DNA from 2 places in the Rossellomorea sp. KS-H15a genome. Region 1 is predicted to be linked to the other one. Evidence: a T-box and tRNA genes for the amino acid it is inferred to sense, from the RefSeq annotation. Region 1 holds a T-box; the other holds one or more tRNA genes.
The links. A T-box is a leader RNA that pairs with one kind of tRNA and senses whether it is charged. The one in region 1 lies ahead of trpS (tryptophan--tRNA ligase), so its partner is inferred to be a tRNA-Trp.
Positions count from the first base shown of each region.

Region 2: it encodes a tRNA-Trp, which carries the amino acid that the T-box ahead of trpS (tryptophan--tRNA ligase) is inferred to sense. The anticodon was not compared.

Region 1 is NZ_CP096886.1:2,055,157-2,060,221, forward strand. Features, by position in the region: gene M1J35_RS10565 (DUF2268 domain-containing putative Zn-dependent protease) at 353-1,144, shown strand; gene M1J35_RS10570 (YuzI family membrane protein) at 1,281-1,490, shown strand; gene M1J35_RS10575 (YjbA family protein) at 1,586-2,335, shown strand; gene trpS (tryptophan--tRNA ligase) at 2,438-3,436, opposite strand; T-box leader at 3,488-3,720, opposite strand; gene M1J35_RS10585 (DUF3899 domain-containing protein) at 3,764-4,147, opposite strand; gene M1J35_RS10590 (peptide ABC transporter substrate-binding protein) at 4,658-5,065, shown strand, end outside.
Region 2 is NZ_CP096886.1:1,800,049-1,805,113, reverse strand. Features, by position in the region: gene M1J35_RS09320 (ABC transporter substrate-binding protein) at 1-785, opposite strand, end outside; gene M1J35_RS09315 (carbohydrate ABC transporter permease) at 868-1,695, opposite strand; gene M1J35_RS09310 (carbohydrate ABC transporter permease) at 1,695-2,591, opposite strand; tRNA gene M1J35_RS09305 (tRNA-Gly) at 2,899-2,972, opposite strand; tRNA gene M1J35_RS09300 (tRNA-Leu) at 2,977-3,060, opposite strand; tRNA gene M1J35_RS09295 (tRNA-Cys) at 3,069-3,142, opposite strand; tRNA gene M1J35_RS09290 (tRNA-Gly) at 3,150-3,224, opposite strand; tRNA gene M1J35_RS09285 (tRNA-Gln) at 3,229-3,300, opposite strand; tRNA gene M1J35_RS09280 (tRNA-His) at 3,340-3,415, opposite strand; tRNA gene M1J35_RS09275 (tRNA-Trp) at 3,427-3,500, opposite strand; tRNA gene M1J35_RS09270 (tRNA-Tyr) at 3,535-3,618, opposite strand; tRNA gene M1J35_RS09265 (tRNA-Thr) at 3,635-3,710, opposite strand; tRNA gene M1J35_RS09260 (tRNA-Phe) at 3,725-3,800, opposite strand; tRNA gene M1J35_RS09255 (tRNA-Asp) at 3,964-4,040, opposite strand; tRNA gene M1J35_RS09250 (tRNA-Met) at 4,132-4,205, opposite strand; tRNA gene M1J35_RS09245 (tRNA-Val) at 4,280-4,355, opposite strand; tRNA gene M1J35_RS09240 (tRNA-Glu) at 4,387-4,461, opposite strand; tRNA gene M1J35_RS09235 (tRNA-Ser) at 4,477-4,568, opposite strand; tRNA gene M1J35_RS09230 (tRNA-Asn) at 4,575-4,649, opposite strand; rRNA gene rrf (5S ribosomal RNA) at 4,657-4,773, opposite strand; rRNA gene M1J35_RS09220 (23S ribosomal RNA) at 4,946-5,065, opposite strand, start outside.

The DNA.
Region 1 (5,065 bases):
GGTGTAAGCAATCGTCGATACTACGATGTAATAGTGAAACGCTTACGCTTGGAAAGTTGATTGGAGCGGAAGTTGCTCGACTCCTGCGGGAAACGCGGGAAAGTTGAGACCCCGCAGGGCTTAAGCCCGAGGAGGCTCAACTCACGCCCCGCGGAAAGCGAGCAACTGGAGCGGAAATCAACCACTACTCACTACATCCAAAAGCAATGGTATTTACGTATACAGCCAAATGATGAATCCGAACGATTTCGATTTTCAAAAAGAATCTCGAATGATTGTTCGGATTTTCTTTTATCTAAACACTTTTGTCCCTGGCTCTTTTTGTTGTGAATCTTTCCTCTTTCACATATACATGTTAAAAAACATGGAAAGAGGGATGAAGGTGGCAGTCATACCTACAGATGAGTGGTTGGCAGAGTGGATTGATAATCCCTTGGATCTTCTCAAGAAAACGAAAAATGGCAAAGACGATCAGCAATCCTTTTATCAATACCTCACAAAGCACGGAATGTACCGTTCTGCGCGTCTCGCCGGAGATATTTACGAAAAAATGAAAGAAAAGAAACTTTGGGAACGATTTGCTCTCTTTGAAAAAAAATATAAGCGGAAGTGGAATGGACCGAGCGTTCCGATCTATCTATTCCCCGTACAGGAAAAAAGGGGGATGTTCCAGTCATCCATGAAAAAATCAGGGGTATGCTTCAAAGATGAAATCTTCTTTTTTGTTACGGACCAGGAAGACCCAAAAGAGTATGAAGCGTTATTTGTCCATGAATATCATCACTGTGTCAGAATGAAGCGGTTAAGCAAAAAGGAGGATCACTACACGCTCCTTGACTCCATCATCTTTGAAGGGCTGGCAGAAACGGCTGTCAAAGAATACTGTGGAGAGAAATATGTGGCTCCCTGGACAAAAGCGTATGATGAACAAGAGTTGTCCCGCTACTATGAAAAATGGATAGAGCCCAATTTGGAAGTGAGGCGGGATAGTCCCCTGCATGATCAGCTGCTTCTTGGACAGAAATCCTTTCCGAAAATGCTCGGCTATTCATCGGGCTACCGATTGGTGCAACAGTTTTTAAAGAAACAGGATTCGTCAACCCTTTCCCTCATAGGAGAACCGTCAGCAGTATTTTTACCATAGAAATCAAGGGAATTACTGAATCTGATCTTCCTGAAATTAGAATGTCCTGTGCCGTCATATCTTCCTGTTCTTTTCATAAAATATACTAAGCATGGACGGGCTCCAATATCTAAATGTAAGGATAGAGGCGGAAGGTATGGTGGTACAATTGTTCGGGCTCTTTATAGGATTTGGACTGGCTGTTTCAGGAGGAGTAAGTTTAATCATGTATTTAAACTTGCTTACGACCGGAATGACATTTGCAGACTATATAGTCTTCGTCTCCACACGTGTCGAATGTTATTTATTCCTTTTGGGAATCCTCGTCATCACCCTCTCGATCTATATACCCCGCAGAAAAATATAATCACTATCATAAAACCCCTTATGATAGGAATAAATTTACACGGATTAGCCTATACTGATTGACAAATAAGATTGAAGCAAAGCGAGGGGTCAATCATGTTATATCTTCATGATGTATGGGTAAATTGGTTCGAAGGCGAAGAAAATGGTTACAATGTCTGCCATTTTCATGAATGGAGAAAAGAGGACGTTATTGAATTACTGGATCAGGTTCCTCTGATTAAAGTAGACACGACACTGTTTCATTACATCGAGAATGATCTATCAGAGTTACCTCAACAACTGCTCCATCATGTCTATCAAAAAGCGTATCTGCGAAAAAACCACGAACGGATCCAGTTGGATTATTGTTTCATTGTGACGGATGGTACCGGGATACTGGCAGTGGACACAATCGGATACACCGTTCCAATCAGAAAAAGCAGGCTGATACCAAGACAGGAACAACTGGTGTATGAAATGGTCGAAAGTCATGAAACGGTACAGTATTCCATTGAGCCGGACGGTAAAAGGGAGGATGCGTATCATATTCTTTCCCCGAATCCTTATATGATGAGTGGGCTAACGCGGAAGGAAAGACAATTGAAGCAGCTGTTATTCATGGCCCTTGATCAACTTCACAGTTCAAACAACACGGCGGAAATCCGCTATTGGTACACCGAATGGGCACCAGAGCGCTACCGCACCATACAGGAAATGGATTTCGAAGACATATGGCAGATGCTATATGAAGAAACCCAGTACGGTTGGTCGGACAAGCACCTCACTCTCTGTGAAAATTTGATAAAGGGACAACCATTTTTCGAAAAACTATGGGAAGTGGAAAACCGTCCTAAGGTAAATTGATACTTCGCATGAAAACCTTGAGTCAGGAGTGGGCTTGAGGTTTTTTTGTATGCCGGCAGGAAAAAGGCCAGACACCGCGGAAGCAGTCTCTGGCCTTTCTGTTTATTTCCTCTTTCTCTCTTTTCTTCCCAGTCCCATGGCCTTTTCCATCTTCTTCAGCATTTTGTTTGCTGCGAAGTTTGCCTTTTCTGCACCGCGATCAAGGATATCATCCAATTCCTCTGAATCGATCAATTCATAGTAGCGGTCCTGTACCGGCTTGATGGCGTTTATGACCACTTGTGCCAAGTCGCTTTTGAAGTCCCCGTATCCTTTCCCTTCATATTTCTGTTCGAGTTCTTCTATAGAAGTACCTTCAAGAATCGAATAGATCGAAAGGAGGTTAGACACGCCGGGCTTGCTTTCTTTATCATATTTCACAATGCCATCTGAATCGGTTACGGCACTCTTGATTTTCTTCTCGATCTGTTTAGGATCGTCAAGGAGTGTAATGAACGCTTTCTGGTTCGAATCGGATTTACTCATCTTCTTCAACGGGTCCTGAAGGGACATAACCCGGGCACCGACTTTGGGGATTCTTACTTCGGGTACAGTAAAGATATCATTGTATTTATTGTTGAAGCGTTCCGCCAGGTTCCTGGTCAGTTCCAGATGCTGTTTCTGATCCTCCCCGACGGGAACAAGATCTGTTCCATATAACAGGATGTCAGCCGCCATAAGCGGTGGGTACGTTAATAATCCTGCTGAAACGGCCTCTTTGCCATGAGATTTATCTTTGAATTGAGTCATTCTTTCAAGCTCCCCGATATAGGTCACACACTGCAGGATCCATCCTGCCTGTGCGTGTGCAGGAACTTCCGATTGAATGAATAATGTGGATTTCTCCGGATCGATGCCACAAGCGATATACAGGGCGGCAAGACTGCGGATGTTTTTACGCAGCTCCATTTTATCCTGAGCCACTGTGATCGCGTGCTGGTCAACCACACAGAAGTAACAATTATATTCTTCCTGAAGCTCGGTGAATTGCTTCATCGCTCCGATGTAATTACCGAGGGTGATCGTCCCACTCGGCTGAATGCCACTAAATATTGTCTTCATTTCATTTCCTCCTAGTTTTACACAAAATAAAAACCCACCCGTCCTATGAAAAATAGGGACGAATGGGATGATTTCCGCGGTGCCACCCTAAGTGCCCGTTAGAGCCACCTTAGTCCATGACGTGCATGGAACCTCTTTAACGTAAGGTAATCCCGTTATGTGCTACTCCGTTTCACACATAAAGCTCCGAAGTCCATTCCTTTTCGAATGAATACTTGTTCGCACCACCCACAAGCTCTCTTTGACTCACCCTGAAAAGTACTACTCTTCATCCATGCTTATACTTTCATTCATATGTAGATATTATATGAGAAAAAAAGGGTGAATTCAAGTGTACAGAAGGTAGGTCATGATAATCGAAAGGACGAATGCGAGTCCTCCGGTCAATAAAAAGGATTTCGTAATGGAGTAGGAACGTTGTACACCATATTCCTCGTGAGCTTCTTTCATCTCATCCAGGTCATCGAACTGGGATATATACTTTCCTTGTTTCGTGCTATGGCGAAATCTTTTAAGAGCGTACACGATCCCGTTGAAAAATCCCTTTCCAAAAATATAAAGGAGGGCACCGATACTGATATAGGCAATCCCGATGACAAACAAACTGTCTATAATAGAAAGAAATAGATCTTTTTCCTGCAATGAAGCCACAACCATGGCAATGATAAAAATAAGAAAGGTAAGTATGTTGAACAATTTCATTCGTTTCATAATGCTCCTTAAGATGTTTTTAACCAAAGTATACATGAAGGGAGAAGAATAATTCAATTATCATTCATATATATTCAATTCTTTCGTTATTGTTTGAGGTAAGAAAACAGACATCCATGCAGGGCGTACATACGAACGGTATCTGATTTCCAATAATGATAGAGGGAGAAATAAGTATTAATTCTATTATTTATATTTAGTCTGATGTTTTAATATTTATAATAGAAGGGGGGTGTCGGAAGAAGAAATAATATCCACTATGCAGAATGATTTTACATGGATGAAATTTATGATTGTAACAATTGTAATGGGACAAACTCTCTAAAATATTTAGAAAAAACGTTGATGTAACAGGGTTTAGACAACAATATACCTACTAATCTGATAATTTAGCAAAAAAACTGTTAAATTCATATTGCAATAATTTCTCTATCATGTATAATAAGTAACAAATCTTCTGAAAATTAGAAGATAAATAAATATGAGATTTACGAGGAGGTCAATTTCAAGATGAAGAAAAAGTTTTCATTCTTGCTGGTTCTTCTTCTGGCTCTAAGTACTTTCTTGGCTGCTTGTGGCGGCGACAAGAAGACTGAGGGCAATGAGGAAGGATCAGGTGCAGGCGGTTCTGACGAAAAGAAAGAACAAGTACTTAATCTTATCGAGGGTTCAGAGATCCCATCAATGGACTCTACACTGGCAACTGACGCTGTTTCATTCAACGTAATGAACAACGTATTAGAAGGCCTTTACCGTTTAGGTGAAAATGATGAAGCAGTTCTTGGTATGGCTGCTGAAGAACCACAAGTAAGTGAAGATGGAAAAACTTACACGTTCAAGATCCGTGATGCGAAATGGTCAAATGGAGACCCCGTTACGGCTAATGACTTCGTTTACGCTTGGAAAAAAGCTTTAAAC
Region 2 (5,065 bases), 260 kb from region 1:
TGCGTATTATAATCCGTTGTTAAAGGATTATCGTTGGCATATTTAAGCTCAGTATCCAGTACTTCTTTAAACTGTTTGAACTTCTCGTTCCCTACAATCTTCTCAGAACCGTCATAAAGTCCCGCGATGAACGCATCCGGATCTTCCTGTTGTGCAAAAGGAATGTTCAGTAAATGCTGACCGATTACCCACCATTCGCCGTAACCAGCTGAGAATGGAGTGATTTTCTTCGCCTCGAGCTTCTTCGCAGCGTCTTTCAACTCATCAATCGTTTTAGGAGGCTCAGTGATACCTGCTTTTTCGAATAAATCTTTGTTGTAAACAAAACCATACCCTTCTAAGTTAACTGGCATACCATAAAGCTTGCCGTCCTCATCCGTCATCGGAACTTTCCCGATCGGAAGGACATGCTCAACCCAAGGTTCACCAGAAAGATCCGCAAGCTTCTCTTTCCAAAGCTCTAACTCTTTGAATCCACCATTGTTGAAAATATCCGGCTCTTCACCTGATGCAAATTTCGCTTTAAGGGCAGCACCGTAATCGGCACCTCCACCAACGGTTTCAAGCTTGATTTTAATGTTCGGATGCTCCGCTTCGAATTCTTTGATCATTTCTTGAAGCTGATCGGCAATTTCAACCTTGAACTGGAAGAAATTCAATGTTACGACATCATCACCTGAACCTGAATCCCCGCCTGAACTGCTTGTTTTGTCTTTAGAAGAACAACCTGCAATGATTCCAAATACTAAAACCAAAGACATACATAGTAATAAAATACGCTTCATAAATGGAATGACCTCCCTGATATAAAATATTTTATATAAATTTCTGTATCAATGATAGACCATCTCGACAGAAACTTTATATCTACTTGATCGAACCTGACGCAATTCCTTTGATAATATGCTTCTGCAAAAACAGGAAGAAGATGATGATCGGTGTGATCCCAAGTACCAAAGCTGCAAGTCCCATATCCCACTGCTTCGTATACTGTGCAAAGAAGGAGCTTGCAGCAAGCGGGATCGTACGCAGTTCCGCATCCTGTAACACAAGGAGTGGAAGCAGGTAATCATTCCAGATCCACAATGTGTTCAAAATAATCACAGTAACCGTTATCGGCTTCAGTAATGGGAAGACGATTCTCCAAAACACGCCAAACTGACTGCAGCCGTCTATCATCGCTGATTCCTCGATTTCAATCGGGACGGTTTTCACAAATCCGTGATATAAGAACAGGGAAAGTGGCACTCCGAACCCAAAGTACATGAGAATGAGACCGGGAATGCTATTTGTCAGTCCCAGTGTACCCCCGACCTTCATCAAGGGAATCATCACCGTCTGGAACGGGATCACCATGGCTGAAACAAAGATCACGAATAAGATCTTGCTGAACTTCCCTGGCGTACGGACCATTTTCCACGCCGCCATTGAGCTGATGATCACTAGGCCAATATTACTGAAAACGGTGATGATCAATGAGTTCCAGAAAGCCCGGGGGAAATTAATGACTTCCCACACTTTTGCGTAGTTCGAAAACATAAATTCCTCCGGCCATGCTGCCGCATCAATCAAAATCGCAGCAAATGGTTTCACCGAGTTGACCAGTACGAAGTAGAAAGGGATAAGGAAAATGAGCCCGATCACAATCCCGATGATCTCTAATACAAATGTTCTTTTCGTATAGCGATTGCCCATTACGCCTCAACCTCCTTCTTCTTCGTCACCATTACCTGGACCGTCGTAAACACGGCCACTACCACAAAGAACAGAATCGACTTCGCCGTCCCAAGTCCATAACGGTTATTCTGGAAAGCTTCCTGATAGATATTGATCGCTACAGATTGCGTGGAGTTAAATGGCCCACCGCCTGTCAGCGAGATGTTAAGATCAAATATTTTAAATGCCATCGAAATCGTCAGGAAGAAACAAATCGTGAATGCAGGTAATATTAAAGGAATAATGATTTTTGTGAGGAGGGTCCAATTTGATGCCCCATCCATTTTCGCTGCTTCAAGAAGTGAATTGTCCACCCCTTGCAATGCCGCTACATAAATGACCATCATATACCCCGATATCTGCCAGGCAAATACGATGACAATCCCCCAGAAAGCCGTCTTCTCATCACCAAGCCACGGCATCTTAAAGAATCCGATATCCGTCATATTCCCAAGTGATGCAAATCCTTTAACAAAGATGAACTGCCAGATGAACCCTAGTAACAATCCCCCGATGACGTTGGGGATAAAGAATACCGTCCTCAGGATATTGCGCGTCTTCAACGCGGCATTCAACAACAGGGCAAATCCGAATCCTATCAAGTTACTGATGATCACTGCCGCAAACATAAACTTCGTAGTGAACATGAATGAATTAAAAAACGTCTTATCATCCGTGAAGATCTTTTTGTAGTTATCGAATCCAACCCACTCGACAACCGAGCTGACACCATTCCATGAGGTGAAGGAATAATACACACCCATCAAGAATGGAAGAATCTGAATCACTAAGAAAAATAAAAGTGCCGGTCCAACAAAGGCAGCGTACGTCAGCAAGCTCTTATACTTGAACTTCTTCTTTGTCACTGCCTTCATTTGTACATCTGGGCTTACTGGTCCAGTCTGAATCTTTGGTTCCACCCGTATCACCACCCTATCTGTGTAATCGCTTTCTTTTATTATAATGGTAGCGCTTTCTTAATAAGGGGAACTCAATTGACGAAGAAGGTGCACTATTTTGACTAGATGGGTTTTGTTTTGGTGGGTGATGGGTAAAAGAAAAGGTTGTGAGTTTTGTGTGAAAAGTTAGTTTTGCAAATCATTAAGTGGTGTTGAAATAATGCTGAGATTTGAACAAATAAAAAAGACTTCCTCATAAAGAGAAAGTCTGTCGTATGTAAGTTGGAGCGGGTGAAGGGAATCGAACCCTCATCATCAGCTTGGAAGGCTGAGGTTTTACCACTAAACTACACCCGCGATGTGGTACCGGTGGCCGGGATCGAACCGGCACTCCAGAGGAACACGATTTTGAGTCGTGCGCGTCTGCCAATTCCGCCACACCGGCATTACATTTGGAGGCGGCAACCGGATTTGAACCGGTGATCAGGGTTTTGCAGACCCATGCCTTACCACTTGGCTATGCCGCCTTAATATTGGAGCGGAAGACGGGATTCGAACCCGCGACCCCCACCTTGGCAAGGTGGTGTTCTACCACTGAACTACTTCCGCACTACTGGGCTAGCTGGATTCGAACCAACGCATGTCGCAGTCAAAGTGCGATGCCTTACCGCTTGGCTATAGCCCACTGATAGTATATGTCACGGAAATAAAAATGTGACTTTTATGGGGCGACTGATGGGAATCGAACCCACGAATGCCTGAACCACAATCAGGTGCGTTAACCACTTCGCCACAATCGCCATGTTAAAATTGGCAGGGGTAGTAGGAATCGAACCCACACCAAAGGTTTTGGAGACCTTCGTTCTACCGTTAAACTATACCCCTATATGGATGCTTATTCTGCTTTAGCAAAAAAGCTTGGTGGAGGGGGGCAGATTCGAACTGCCGAACCCGAAGGAGCGGATTTACAGTCCGCCGCGTTTAGCCACTTCGCTACCCCTCCAGCTAAATCACTTGACTGGTGCCGGCAAGAGGACTTGAACCCCCAACCTACTGATTACAAGTCAGTTGCTCTACCAGTTGAGCTACACCGGCATCAAGTAAATAAATGGTGGCTCAGGACGGAATCGAACCGCCGACACATGGATTTTCAGTCCATTGCTCTACCAACTGAGCTACTGAGCCAAATAGTTTCCGGCTTCCGCTAAGCTTCGAATCTCTTCGTCAGCTCACTCAGTCACATCCTCACGTATGTTAAATACGCTGCGGTGTTCCTTCGATTGCTTCCTCGACCTTCTCGCTTTTCGAAACCCTTTTCCTTTTCAAGAAACAATACTCTAAGTAAAAATGGCGGTCCGGACGGGACTCGAACCCGCGACCTCCTGCGTGACAGGCAGGCATTCTAACCAACTGAACTACCGGACCAAAGTTTTTTCGCGCTAGCGAAAATAACTATCCTTGCGTCACTCATAAAAGATCAAAGTTAATCTTTTACTAATAACAAGCAAAAATGGTATTGCGGGGACAGGATTTGAACCTGCGACCTTCGGGTTATGAGCCCGACGAGCTACCGAACTGCTCCACCCCGCGACGATAAGATATGTTAAGTTACACATAATAATGAAGAAAGATTATCTTACTCCGCTTACGCTTCGTAAAAATCATGGTGGAGGATGACGGGATCGAACCGCCGACCCTCTGCTTGTAAGGCAGATGCTCTCCCAGCTGAGCTAATCCTCCACTATGTAAATGAATTCTTTTTGAAAGAAAATGGTGACCCATACGGGATTCGAACCCGTGTTACCGCCGTGAAAGGGCGGTGTCTTAACCGCTTGACCAATGGGCCTTATTGAAAATATAATGGCGGAGAGCAAGGGATTTGAACCCTTGAGACAGCGTTAACCGTCTACACGATTTCCAATCGTGCTCCTTCGGCCACTCGGACAGCTCTCCATATATTGGCTCCGCAGGCAAGATTCGAACTTGCGACCGATCGGTTAACAGCCGATAGCTCTACCACTGAGCTACTGCGGAACGATATGCCTGGCGACGTCCTACTCTCACAGGGGGAGATCCCCCAACTACCATCGGCGCTGAAGAGCTTAACTTCCGTGTTCGGCATGGGAACGGGTGTGACCTCTTCGCCATTGTCACCAGACTATGTATTGTCTCTTTTTTAAGGACAAGTACTATTATATCGTGTAGATAATTTTTTTCAAGGATTTTTTTATATTTTCATATAAATTTTATTCCTTCAAAACTAGATAAAGGATTGATGTCAAGAAAGCCGAATATCGACCAATTGTTGTTCATTAAAATAATGACTCTTTGTGGTTAAGTCCTCGATCGATTAGTATCAGTCAACTCCACATGTCGCCATGCTTCCATCTCTGACCTATCTACCTAGTCATCTTCTAGGGATCTTACTCACTTACGTGATGGGAAATCTC